Regions from separate parts of the Solibacillus sp. FSL W8-0474 genome, predicted to be linked through region 1. Evidence: riboswitches for the same ligand, from Rfam matches in the RefSeq annotation. Region 1 holds a riboswitch; each other region holds the start of a gene.
What was found. A riboswitch is a leader RNA that binds a small molecule or an ion and turns the genes downstream of it on or off. The one in region 1 is predicted to bind cobalamin.
Positions count from the first base shown of each region.

Region 1 (4,291 bases):
AAATGGCATCGGATAAATTGTACGGCTGTCTGCATAGTCACGTACTTCCACACGTTCCGTAACAGGGGAGATGGAAGCCGTACAGCTGCGAATGTAGGAGATACTGCCTGTCGGAGCGATCGCCAATCTGTATGAGTGGAATAAACCATGCTCCAATACGTCAGACTTTAACTGCTGCCACATATTTTGAGTAATAATCGGTGTAGCCCCAAGTGCTTTAATCACTTCAGGTGTAAGTTCTTTTTCTTCTTTGTTTAGATAGCTTTCAAAGTAAACACCGCTCGCATAATCACTTTCTTCAAATCGGTAAAATGTTTCGTTCTTTTCCTTGGCAATTTCCATCGATGCTTTTAACGAATAATAGTTCAATGCTTCCATAAACGCATCGATAAATTCGATGGACTCTTTGGAACCATAACGGATTCCGCTTTGTACGAGGTGTCCATGCAAGTTCATAACACCTAATCCGACAGAGTGCATTACTTTGTTCGCTTTAGATACAGAAGGAACGTTGATGATATCCGTCATAGTTGAAACATTCGTCAAAAGACGCATTGCTGTATCGACAAGCTGTCCGAAGTCCTGAACTTTCGTTGCTTCGTGAATGTCGATCGAGCCTAAGTTACAAGAGACATCGAGGCCATATTCATTCACCTGGTTTTGGTCAGTAATGACACTTGTTTGCTGGTACTGAAGAATTTCGGTACAAAGATTAGACATCTTCACCCGCCCGATTTCCTTTAACGGATGAGCGTTATTAACATTATCATCAAATATCTCGAACGGATAACCCGATTCAAATTGCGCTTTTTTGATTTCCGTATATAATTTACGTGCATTTAATCGTTTCAGTTTACGGATGTTCGGATTATCTAATAGCTCGTAGTACATTTCCGTAATCGAAATTTCCGACATGCGTTTTCCGTATTCTTTATAAATGTCATAAGAACTGAACAAGACGATATCTTTATCCCGACGCATCAGTTCAAAGAAAATATCCGGGAGAATAATCCCTGTTGAAAGTGTGGCAAGACGGATTTTGTCGTCTGCATTTGGTTTTTTTGAAGAGATGAACGCCTCAATATCTCCGTGGAAAACATTTAAGTAGACGACTCCGGAACCATTTCGTTGTCCAAGTTGATTTGAATAACTAAACGAGTTTTCCAGCAATTTCGCAACAGGCATAACCCCGCTCGCACGGTTTAATATCCCTTTAATTGGATCACCTAACGGACGCAGATCAGTCAAGTTTACCCCGACACCACCACCCAAGCGGGAAAGCTCCAGGCAATAACCGATGTTCTCCGCAATCGAATTCATCGTGTCGTCCATCGTCAGCTTAAAGCATGAGACAAGCTCACCACGCGCCTTTTTCCCGCTGTTAAGAGCAGTTGGTGTTGCCGGCTGATAGGCAGTCATGACTGCTTCAATGGCCTTTTCCGCCAATGCTTCATCACCCTGTGCTAAATAAAGCGCAATAATAACGATTCGGTCTTCATATTTTTCAAGAATTTCTTTCCCGTCTCGGCTTTTCATCGCATAGCTATCGTAAAACTTCGAAGCACTCATAAATGAGGGGAAGCGGAATTTGTACGAATATGCTTTTTTGTACATCCGTTTAATAAAATCCATTGAGTACATTTCAAGAAATTCCTTTTCATAATAGCCTTCATCAACTAAGTAGCGTACTTTTTCCTCAATATCGATAAAGTAGCGTAAGCGGACATTCACGTCTTCAAGGAAATAGCGGCGTGTTGCTTCTTTATCTTTTGCTAAATCCAGTTCACCGGTAGCGCGGTAACGATTTAATATGTCATTGTTTAATTTTAAATATTGTTTCATCATTAAACCTCTTTCCAAATGGAATAATAGTAATTTTTAATGGTTTCGTAATTGGATGTGGTCCCACGTAATTCTAGTTTTTCGATTAACGGAATGCCGTACCTTGCAGCTAATGAATCACCTGCCCGGCCGAAAAAAGCATGACCGAAATTACGGTTCCCGCTTACGATAATTCCTTTGCATTGATTGTAGTTCGCAGTCATGAACTGATCGACGATAGGGGGGACAGAGCCTAATCCATCCGTATATGTAAATAGCAGATACGGCGCATCGATTTTATCCACATCGGCTATATCCTTCGCAGGTAAGTCGAGTTTTTTCACGATGTATCGTACATTGCCAGTTCGTGAAGCATAAATGATCATGCAGTTATTTCAGAAATTCGGTTAATAATGGAAGTTGGCTCTGCAATAAATTCTCCGTTGATTTCGAATAAAGGGACAGATAGAAAGCCTGCATCGAGTACTTTTTGCTTTGCCGTTGCGTCCTGGTCAATATTAATAACCTCGACTTGTAAGTTCGCAGCATCAAGTTCGGATTTTACCCATAGGCATTTTGGACAGATTGTTTTCGTATAAAGTTTCATTAATAGAATCCCTCGCTATATTGATATTTATTGTGCTGTACATTTTAAAGAAAATATAAAAAAGGCTATCCCGGGAAAAAAGGATAGCCTGAAATGGAAACGTAAATGGAAAAATTGCGCCTCCATTTCTATTCCCCGAAGAAATGTACGTAGTTTTAACACGGCAGGTCTCCTGGCTTTGCGTCATCCATCAGACGTACCTTCCCATGCACGTGGCACAGTGGCAATTTTAGTCTTCAGTCAGCATTTACAGTTGCGGGGACAGCGTTGGATTTGCACCAAACTTCCCTTTTAAACTACATTTAGTAGTACCGTGATAAAAAAACACAATATATGGTTGTGAATTGAGTATAAGCCGTTCCAAAGTAAAAGTAAAGGAAAGAAATAAACGTTTAACAGCTAATGGCACTTTTTAGAGAGAAAGATAGCAAATAACATCTAATCCAAGTAAAAAGGTGATCGTGAAGTGAATCATCATAATATGGGGGAGATTTTCTAGTGAAATTTCACTTTAATGATTGGTGAGCTACGGCAAGACAGCGCTAAATTGACGTACTACATTTTTTATCACTTTTGGACCCTAAAATAACGGAAGATTTTACCGTTATTCAAAGGATGTAGCTCATTTTAGGTTGAAATAAAGGAATGTTTTACCGTTATTTCAAATAAAACCCTGAAATTTTATGTTTTTTAGGTCAATATCGGAACTTCCTTCCCTTATTTTGACTAGTTTTTATATAATTTTATAAATAACGGAAATTCATTCCGCTATTTATCTCATTCCGCATCTCTCTCCCCACATCTAACTCATAGCAATAACCCTATTATTAGTAAAATTCCCAGTAAATACTACTTTGTATCTTGACACTCGATATATATACATTTTAAAATTTGTGTATCGATATATCGACAGTCAATATATGGAGGGCCTATGATTCCTTTATCAGAACCAACGTATTTAATTTTATTAGCATTAATAAAAGAACCGACGCACGGCTATGGCATTATTAAAACAATTTCAGAGGTAAGCGAAGGGCAGTATGAAATTGCACCTGGAACGCTTTATGGTGTGTTAAAAAATATTGAAAAACAAAAGTTAATTGAAGTCGTTGGTGTGGATTTAGACAACCGAAAGAAAAAGATTTATGCCATTACAGATGCAGGAAAAGAAGCGCTAAGCGATGAACAACGACGTTATGAAAAGCTATTATCATTTACATACAAATTAAGTGGTGAGGGATAAGATGGCAATTACACGAACATTGAATAAAAGATTTAATTCATTTGAAGCTGAAGAACAATGGTTAAACGAGCTCGCCCAAAGCGGTTGGCGCCTTGTAGATTACGATAAAAAAGAAATCGGTGAAAACTATTATGTATTTCAAGTTGATTTAGATGCTGTAAAAATGCGATACAAAATTGATTTCAGAAGTTTAAAAGATAAAGAAGAGTTTGATGATTATAAGGAGCTTTTCCATGAAGCTGGCTGGGAGCTAATTGCAAAAAATCATTATTATATGAAACATATTTTCATCTCAAATGAGGGAAAGGATATTTATTCAGATCAATTATCACTCATTGACCGTGAACGAAGACGTCGTAATATAATGTCTTTTTATGTAATTGGATTTACTGCTGCAGTAATTGGCGCATATATTGCAACATTTTATTTTGATTACGATTGGTTAAATGCTCTTATTATTATGGGGATACCAGTAGTTATATGGTATAGCTATGGTTTATACAAATTTCATAAAAAAGTACGTCAATTACAACATGGGAGGTAATGAGATGAAACATTTGAAAACACTCGATAATATATTCTTTGTCATGTCACTATTTGGAATTATCCCATTAATTTTA
Region 1 is NZ_JBBOQJ010000001.1:1,664,969-1,669,259, forward strand. It holds gene nrdE (class 1b ribonucleoside-diphosphate reductase subunit alpha) at 1-1,842, opposite strand, end outside; gene nrdI (class Ib ribonucleoside-diphosphate reductase assembly flavoprotein NrdI) at 1,845-2,207, opposite strand; gene NYE67_RS08175 (glutaredoxin family protein) at 2,204-2,428, opposite strand; cobalamin riboswitch at 2,574-2,759, opposite strand; gene NYE67_RS08180 (PadR family transcriptional regulator) at 3,360-3,671, shown strand; gene NYE67_RS08185 (DUF2812 domain-containing protein) at 3,673-4,215, shown strand; gene NYE67_RS08190 (hypothetical protein) at 4,220-4,291, shown strand, end outside.

Region 2 (4,291 bases), 1.1 Mb from region 1:
TCCACGTGAAACGTCATATTTTTCACAATCTGTTTTCCGTCATAACCACCTGACAATTCGTTCACTTTTAACACTAGGCAACAACCTTTCTACGTTGCTTAAAGAAAATATAGGCAAATACCGGTGCACCAATAAACGAAGTAATTACGCCAATTGGGAGTTCTACAGGTGAGATGATGGTCCGTGATACTAAATCGCAAATGACGAGTAGACTTGCACCATTTAAAAAGGATAATGTCAGTAAATGTCGATGATCGGCTCCAACTAATAGACGAATCATGTGCGGGACAACTAATCCGACAAAACCAATCGTACCGGATGCAGCTACAGCCGACCCTGTTAAGATTGAGCCACCTGCTAAAATCATATATTTACTGCGCTTCACATTTACCCCTAAGTATTGAGCACGTTCCTCTCCGTATATCATTGCATTCAGCTCACGGCGATTGAACCATATCATACTCGTACCGATAATCATGAATGGCAAAATCATATTTACATATGACCAGCCGCGCATCGATACACTGCCAAGCAGCCAACCAATAATCGCTCTAAGCTCTTCCCCCGTTAAAGCAACCATTAATGAGATACATGAACCTAAAAACGAGCTGAATATAATTCCTGTTAAGATTAACGTTTCCATTTTCATAGAACGATCCACAAGTCGAGCAAAAGATAATACAATGACCATTGTACATGCGGCACCTGCCATGCTGAATACAGGTAATGTAAATGCACCAAGAAACGGAATCGAGATGCCTAAGAAAATTGTCATAACGGCTCCGACTGATGCTCCTGATGAAATCCCTAGCGTATAAGGATCGGCCAATGGGTTTTTTAATAGCCCCTGGAAAGCCGCCCCTGCAATCGCCAGTGATGCACCAACGATTGCGGCTAAAATTACGCGTGGCATCCGAATTTTCCACAGTATACTGTACGCTATCGGATCTGTCATTTTATCCCATAATGTCGAAATGGGGATATTAACCGTTCCAAATGATACTCCGATCCACATGCTGCAAAGAAGCAATGCAATTGAAATAACATAAGCATATATATATTTTCTATTCTTTAAATACATCTGGATAAATTGCCTCACCTAGTGATTCAATACCTTCTACAATACGTGGACCTTGGCGACTCGTCGTATCCCCATCTACGACATGAACATTGCCATTTTTAATTGCATCCATTTCGGTATAGGCAGAGTTATTTACGATGCTATCATAGTCGTTTTCATACGTTACAATAACTTCGTCCGGATTACTTTCAACAAATTGCTCAGAGCTATACATCGGCCATCCAAGCTCTTGTACTGCATTTTCTACATTTAACACTTCTAGCATTTCATTGATAAATGTTTCTTGTCCTGCTGCATATAAGTCCGGCTCTGTGCCCACTACGATAAACACAGATTTTTCTTCTAAATCAGCCACTTTAACTTCAATATCTTGAATTCCTTTTTGAATGGATGCAATCATCTCTGTTGCCTCAGCGGTTTTCCCTGTTAATTGCCCAATTTGTTCAATAGTCGTATATGTTTCTTCAAATGTTGTAGTATTTTTCACTACAAATACAGGAATGCCAACTGATTCAAGTTGCGCAATCCCTTCTTCGTTAAAGCTATAAAGACCTGATTCATGGGCTACTACTAGATCTGGCTGCAATGCAATCAATTGTTCCAAGTTAAATTCCATCCCACCAACTTTTTCTTTTGTCTGAACTTCTTCCGGGTAATTATCATTGTCAGATACCCCAATAATTTGTTCATTTAAGCCTAAGCCAAATAATATTTCTGTATTGGATGGAATAAGGGAAATAATGCGTTCAGGAGCTTTTTCCACTGTCACTTCTTTGTTTAAAGCATCCGTTACCGTTATAGGGAACTGTGCTTGTTCCTCAACAGTTTCTATCGATTGTTGAGCTGTATCTTTTTCTACTGCTGTTTCTTCAACCCCACACCCTGCAAGGAGCATAATGGAGATAATTCCTGTTGAAGAAAGTCGTTGCCAAGTTTTCATATGTAATTAATTCCTCCTAAAATTGTTCTAACCTGTAATTTTAAACAAAAATAAAAAGCCTCCTACAAACTAGGAAGCTTTATGAAAGCAAATAAATTCAAATAAAAAATTCATTTACCACATCCTATCCGCGTAGGCATTAATCGGGCATTATAAAGGCAGGTCTCCTGGCTTATGCATTAACGTTTATGAGCTGCCTTCCCGAAAATTTCAGTGGCATATAGCTCAAAACTAGCAATTACAGTGGCGGGACCGCATCGGATTTGAACCGATTTCCCTTTTACTTCTTACTTTAATTAGATATAGTAAGAACCTTTATAGTAATATTTAATTAATAATATTATTATAGCGGATATTTCATTAATTGTATGCAAAATTACCAAAGTTTCAGATAATTTGTTTATAATTCAGTTTCTGCGTATTAAATAACAGTTCATTCTTTTGTTTTTAAATTCTTTTCAATTGCTGTCTCTGCTAAACGCTTAATTGTAATGTCATCCATTGGTGGATTGTGTAAGCCTGCACGTACATCACGGTAATAGCGTTGAAGTGGGTTGGAACGTTGAAGGCTCTTTGCGCCAACTAAACGCATCGCTTTATCAACGACTTCAATCGCTGTATTTGTCACAACATGTTTAGCAATATTGATTTCGTTAACTAAGGTCGCCTTCTTCGTCGGGTCATTATACAGTCTTGCTACTCCATAAATAGTAAAACGAGCTTTTGTTAATGCTAAATCCATTTCTCCGATGAGCGTTTGAACATTCGGCAATTGTGCAATGGTCCCTTGAATACTATTTGGTGAATGGCTATTCGCAAAATCAACCGCATAATCACGTGCTGCCTGTGCAATCCCTAAATAAGTCGCCGGGATAAGCAGTAACCAGCCGTTCAACTTAAAGCCTGTTGTATAGTTTGGGATTTCCACTAAGTTCGTCTGATCAATGCGTACATTGACGAGCACTAAATCATCGCTTCCCGTACCGCGCATTGATGCCACATCCCACGTGTTTTCGACCGATACTCCTTCAGCTGTTTTCGGAACAAGGAAAAACCCTAACTGATCCTCATCTTCAATCCATGCAGATACTAAAAAATAATCGAGATCCGGTGCACCGCTCGTATAGTTTTTACGCCCGTTAATTATATAATGTTCGCCATCACGTTTTGCGGAAGTCGCCGGACGCCCACCACGCACTGGACTTCCCATCGCAAACTCACTTACTGCACGATTTACTGTCGCACCATTTGCAATTTCTCCACCAAACCAATCAAGCTTTTGAGGATTCCAGTAACGGTTTTCAAAAATCTCGCCTACATTTTGAATTGTCCACGAAACTGCCAACCCCGTACTTCCGCAATAGCTTGCCAATGTTTCATGTAGTAAAAGCGCATCATATACGGTGAAGCCATCTCCTCCGTATTCCTTTGGCAACGTTATTTTTGTATAGCCAATTTTGCGTAGCTTTTGGAAATTTTCAAATGGAAATGTCGCTTGCTCATCTGTTTGTTGAGCCAATTGTTTTATACTCTCTGAAATTGTTTCGAGCTTTTCCAACCATTGTCGCTGCTCGTCCGTTTCAATAAATAATTCCTTGCTCATGAAAAGCACCACCCTCGTCTGTTGTCTTACGTAGTTATTTCTTCAAATTAATAGTACGTTTCAGAAATTTACAAGTCAATAGATATCCCTAGTTTCTTTGTAGGGATTCATTCACTTAATAAATAAGGGGGTAATTTCCAATTTAAAGTGGAACGGTGGCGGGAGAAAATATTCACGCTAATGTAGAACGTTACGATCCAAAAGGAGAACCTTTACAACAAAAGGTAGAAAGGCTCAGTTAAAAAGTAGAAACATCGCATTTCGAAAAAAAACACCCTATTTTCCGTTAATAGAAAATAGAGTGTCGTGAAATTTTGGATTACATTTTCTCAGGTGCACTTACGCCGATTAATTTCAACGCATTTGCCAATGTTGTTTTTACTGCTGTAATTAACGCTAAACGAGCTTGAGTTAGCTCTTTATTGTCTTGATTTAATACTTTTTCTGCATTGTAGAAGCTGTGGAATGCTGCTGCTAAGTCTTGGATATAGTTTGCGATACGGTGCGGTGTGCGGTGTTTCGCTGCATCTGCCACGATTTGTGGGAATGCGCCAACCTTTTTCAGAACATCTTCTTCTTTTTCTGCTACTAGTAAGTTCAGGTTTTCCAATGATGCCTCAAAACCTTGCTCGCTTGCTGCACGTAAAATTGATGAAATACGTGCATG
Region 2 is NZ_JBBOQJ010000001.1:547,594-551,884, reverse strand. It holds gene NYE67_RS02850 (adenosylcobinamide amidohydrolase) at 1-74, opposite strand, end outside; gene NYE67_RS02845 (FecCD family ABC transporter permease) at 74-1,081, opposite strand; gene NYE67_RS02840 (ABC transporter substrate-binding protein) at 1,065-2,021, opposite strand; cobalamin riboswitch at 2,162-2,353, opposite strand; gene NYE67_RS02835 (acyl-CoA dehydrogenase family protein) at 2,455-3,624, opposite strand; gene argS (arginine--tRNA ligase) at 3,944-4,291, opposite strand, start outside.
Region 2: another riboswitch for cobalamin. It lies ahead of NYE67_RS02840 (ABC transporter substrate-binding protein); the one in region 1 lies ahead of NYE67_RS08175 (glutaredoxin family protein).

Region 3 (4,291 bases), 420 kb from region 1:
TCCCCCAGGAGTCGCCCCTTCACTTCAATCAATTCATAAAGTATCAGTTTCTTAATAAGGACATTTCCCTTATACAAACAAATTTCTACTTATGTCCCAGCCCCTTCTATTCTATAACTATTTAAACAGTTCCGGATATACTGATTGTGCCATAATTTCAACGGCTTCACCAATACGCGGTCCAGGACGTGACATGATATCTCCGTCCACTAAGTAAACTGCCTGCTCCTTGACTGCTTGTATTTTATCCCAGCTTGTACGTCCTAAAATTTCTTCGACCGCATTTTCCATATAAGTTGCAGGTGAAATAATAATTTCAGGATTACGAGTAATAATATCCTCTTCTGTCACACTAATCCAGCTTGTCTGATCAGCATAGATATTTTCGATGTTTGCATAATCCATTATTTCTTGCTGAAAAGTACCGTTGCCAGTTGTCCAAAGATCCGGAGCTGGCGACACTTCATAATACACTTTTTTCTTCGTATCGATTGTTGCTGTTTTTTCTTGTACTGTCTTAATTTGCGCTTTAATATCGGCTACAACTTCTTCACCTTTTTCTTCGATACCCATTACTTCTGACAACTGAATAATATCTGAATAAACATCATCGAATGTCGTGGCAGAAGCAATAACAAATACTTTCATACCCGCATCTTCCAGTTGAGCAATTTGTGCTTCCTCCCCAATTGTATATGCAACAACTACATCCGGATCCAATTCCAAAATTCGTTCTGCATTAATGACGGTAGACGTTGAAACGCGTTCAATTTTTTGTGCTGCTTCCGGATATGTATCAAACTCCGTTGCACCGATAATTTGTTCACCTACCCCTAGTTCAAACAAAATTTCTGTATTGCTTGGCTGTAGTGAAATAATCGTTTCTGGGACTTCATCAAATGTTACCTCGACACCACGGTCATCAACAACTGTATAAGGAGCGCTATCATTTTTGGTTGTAGCTTGCTCCTCATTATTAACGTCCTTATCTGTTTTTTCCTCATCTGATCCACATGCTGCTAGTAATAAAGTTGCTGCTAAAGCAAAGACCCATTTGTTATTCAATTTCATTTGTTGTAACTCCTTTTTTCTTTTTTGTTGGATAAGATTTTGAGATAAATGGAATCTCTTCTTGATGATGCTGTTGATTCATATAGACCGCCATGACAAAAAATACATTGGCAAGCAGCCCGAGAAAATCAAACAGAATTTCATCCACTTCTCTTTCTTCGCTTACTTTATGTAATGCTCTGTAAGACTTTTTCGCCTCACTGCGGCAAATATGCAGTCTTGCTGCACTTTCGATTCCTTGTGGCAGGACAAATTGCTGAATTGTTTCTCCGACTTCACTTACATAAAAATCGTATCGATCACTTAACCATTGTAAATCTTCAGTTGTAATGGCTAATTTACCACGGACCGAACCATTGGCATGATAGGCTAGCGGCTGAATCTTTTTTAAATCTTCAAGCACAATCTGACCTAATACATCATCGACTAATGTTGGAAATACTGCGCCAATTCGCGTTGTTAAAGAATCCGTCCGAATCTCATAGTCAACACAGCTTGATTTTTCCCGCATAAACGGATAGCAGGAATAACGAATATCCTTTTTCATAAAATTCTCCTCACTTCAAGTAGTACCTCCTCGCAATTATTGAGTGAACGAAAAAAAGCCACCCATAAGAAAATGGATGGCTTCAAAAATCAATAAAAGGGTGCAAAACGCTCATACGATCAGTGATTGCCGTACATTCTCTTTAATTCCGAAGAGGGATGTTACGATAAGAAAAAGATTGGTCTCCTGGCTCTGCGTTTCACTTTACTCACAAGTACCTTCCCGCTATATTAGCAGTGGTATTACACTTATTTTCATCAACGCTTACAGTTACGGATATAGCTTCGGATTTACACCGAATTCCCATTTATGCATCATGCATCTTTTTCCTGCAAATCTATTCAATTTGTCTTTATCACTTTAGCATATAAAAAATTTTATGCAAACTACATTTTATAAACACTCAGGACATTTGCCGTAAATCTCAAATTTATGCGCTTCTACAGCATACCCTGGCAACTTTTCGCCAAGCATTTCCATTGGACAGACGGATAGCTCTTTTACTTTACCGCAATCACGGCAAATAAAATGATGGTGATGGTGGTCTGACTCACAATGCATGCGGAAATTGCGCTCGCCATTTAATTCTGTTTCTTCCAAAATATCAAGCTCGACAAAAGTCGCTAAGTTGCGATAGATCGTATCGAAGCTCATCCCTGGGAAATCCTTTTTCAATACTGACAGCAAATCACGGGCAGTCAAATATTTATCAGTAGCTGCAAACATATCCAAAATCAATTCTCGTTTATCGGTCTTTTTATAGCCGTTGTCCTTTAATATTTCCCACGCGCGCGTTGCATTCACAGTACTTCTTCCCCTTTCGATTTAATCGATACTTTTAGTACAATTTTTTTGATAAATATAACTAACAATAAAATAATGATCGATGTGACAACAATTGTTCCACCAGGTGCTAAGTTTAAGTAAAATGCAGAAATCAATCCAATAATTACAGCCAGCTCTCCAAATACAATGGCCAAAATAATGGCTTCTTTAAATCCACGGGCCAACCGCATCGCAGCAGCTACCGGTAAAGTCATTAAGCTTGAGACAAGTAGAATCCCTACGATACGCATACTTGCGGCAATGACTAATGCGACGACAACCATAAACAGCAGATGAATCCACTTTGCAGGTAATCCACTCGCTTTAGCATATTCTTCGTCAAACGATAAGACAAAGAGCTCTTTAAAAAACAGAACTAAAAATAATACGACAACGACCGCAATCGCCATCACTACATACAAATCCTGGCGCGAAACAGCGGAAACAGAGCCGAATAAATAGCTCATCAAATCCGTATTAAAGCCGCTTGCCAACGAAATAAATATCGCGCTAATTCCGATACCACCTGACATAATAATCGGAATCGCTAGTTCTTCATAATGTTTATACAGTCGACGTAAACGCTCAATCAATATCGAGCCACTTACAGATGCTACAATTCCTAGATAAATAGGGTTTAGCAATGCCAGTCCTGCAAATGACTGACTTAAGTAAAGACTTCCGGCAATACCGGCAAGTGTTACATGCGATAAAGCATCTGCTATTAACGACAATCGACGAACAACGATGAACACCCCAAGAAGCGGTGCAATCACGCCAATAATCAATCCCGAGAAAAAGGCATTTTGTAAAAATTCATAGTTTAAAATTGCTTCTATCATAACGGCGGTCTACTCCTTAATGAATCTTTCGAACAGAGTGACCGTTCCAGCTAGCGATCTGTTCTTCCGAAATTGTATCAAAATCATTTTTATATCCGTGGAAATGGATCGATTGATTTAGGCATGCTACATGACTGACACGATCCGAAACCGTATCAACATCATGCGTAACTAAAATCATCGTCATATTGTGATGCTTATTCAAGTGTGCAAGCATATCATAGAATGCCTGCACATTTTCGCGATCAATTCCTACTGTAGGTTCATCTAAAATAAGGAGCTTAGGGTCTGACACTAAAGCACGTGCGATAAATACGCGCTGCTGTTGGCCCCCGGAAAGCTGCCCAATATTACGCTTTAGATATTTTTCCATACCGACATCCTTTAAAGCACCCTTTACTAAAATGTCAGCATCTTTTGGATAGCGTTTAAATAAACCAACCTTTTGTACCAAACCGCTTTTTACAACTTCTTCAACGGTTGCAGGGAAGCCGGAATTAAAGGCATTGGACTTTTGCGACACATAACCAATCCACTCACGGTGCTTAAAGTGATTGGCTTGTTCGCCAAATAATTTAATTTCTCCAGACATTGGCTTCAATAAACCTAAAATTAATTTTAAAAGTGTCGATTTTCCAGAGCCATTTTGCCCCATTAGCGCCAAAAAGTCGCCCTCATGAACACGTAAAGAAATATTTTTCAATGCTTGTGTGTATTCATATTGAAATGAAACATCCTTCAATTCAATTAGTATTTTTTTCATATCGTTCGCTTCTTTCTAATTCAAAATCATTACGATTTACATCATGTTAGTATAATAGACTTTTTGGTTCATGTAAAGGAAATAAACTTGAAAGGATGATGACTATTCAAATGTTACAATGGTTTGAAAATCTTAAGGGAATGAATGACAGCCAGCTGCAGGGTTTTGCAAAACAGCAAGGGCTTGATTTGACGATCGAAGAAGTACAGAAGCTGCAGAAAGTCTTGAAGCATGCAAACATTA
Region 3 is NZ_JBBOQJ010000001.1:1,243,010-1,247,300, reverse strand. It holds gene NYE67_RS06040 (ABC transporter substrate-binding protein) at 118-1,071, opposite strand; gene NYE67_RS06035 (hypothetical protein) at 1,058-1,618, opposite strand; cobalamin riboswitch at 1,778-1,959, opposite strand; gene NYE67_RS06030 (Fur family transcriptional regulator) at 2,012-2,422, opposite strand; gene NYE67_RS06025 (metal ABC transporter permease) at 2,419-3,285, opposite strand; gene NYE67_RS06020 (metal ABC transporter ATP-binding protein) at 3,302-4,048, opposite strand; gene NYE67_RS06015 (isopropylmalate synthase) at 4,159-4,291, shown strand, end outside.
Region 3: another riboswitch for cobalamin. It lies ahead of NYE67_RS06035 (hypothetical protein); the one in region 1 lies ahead of NYE67_RS08175 (glutaredoxin family protein).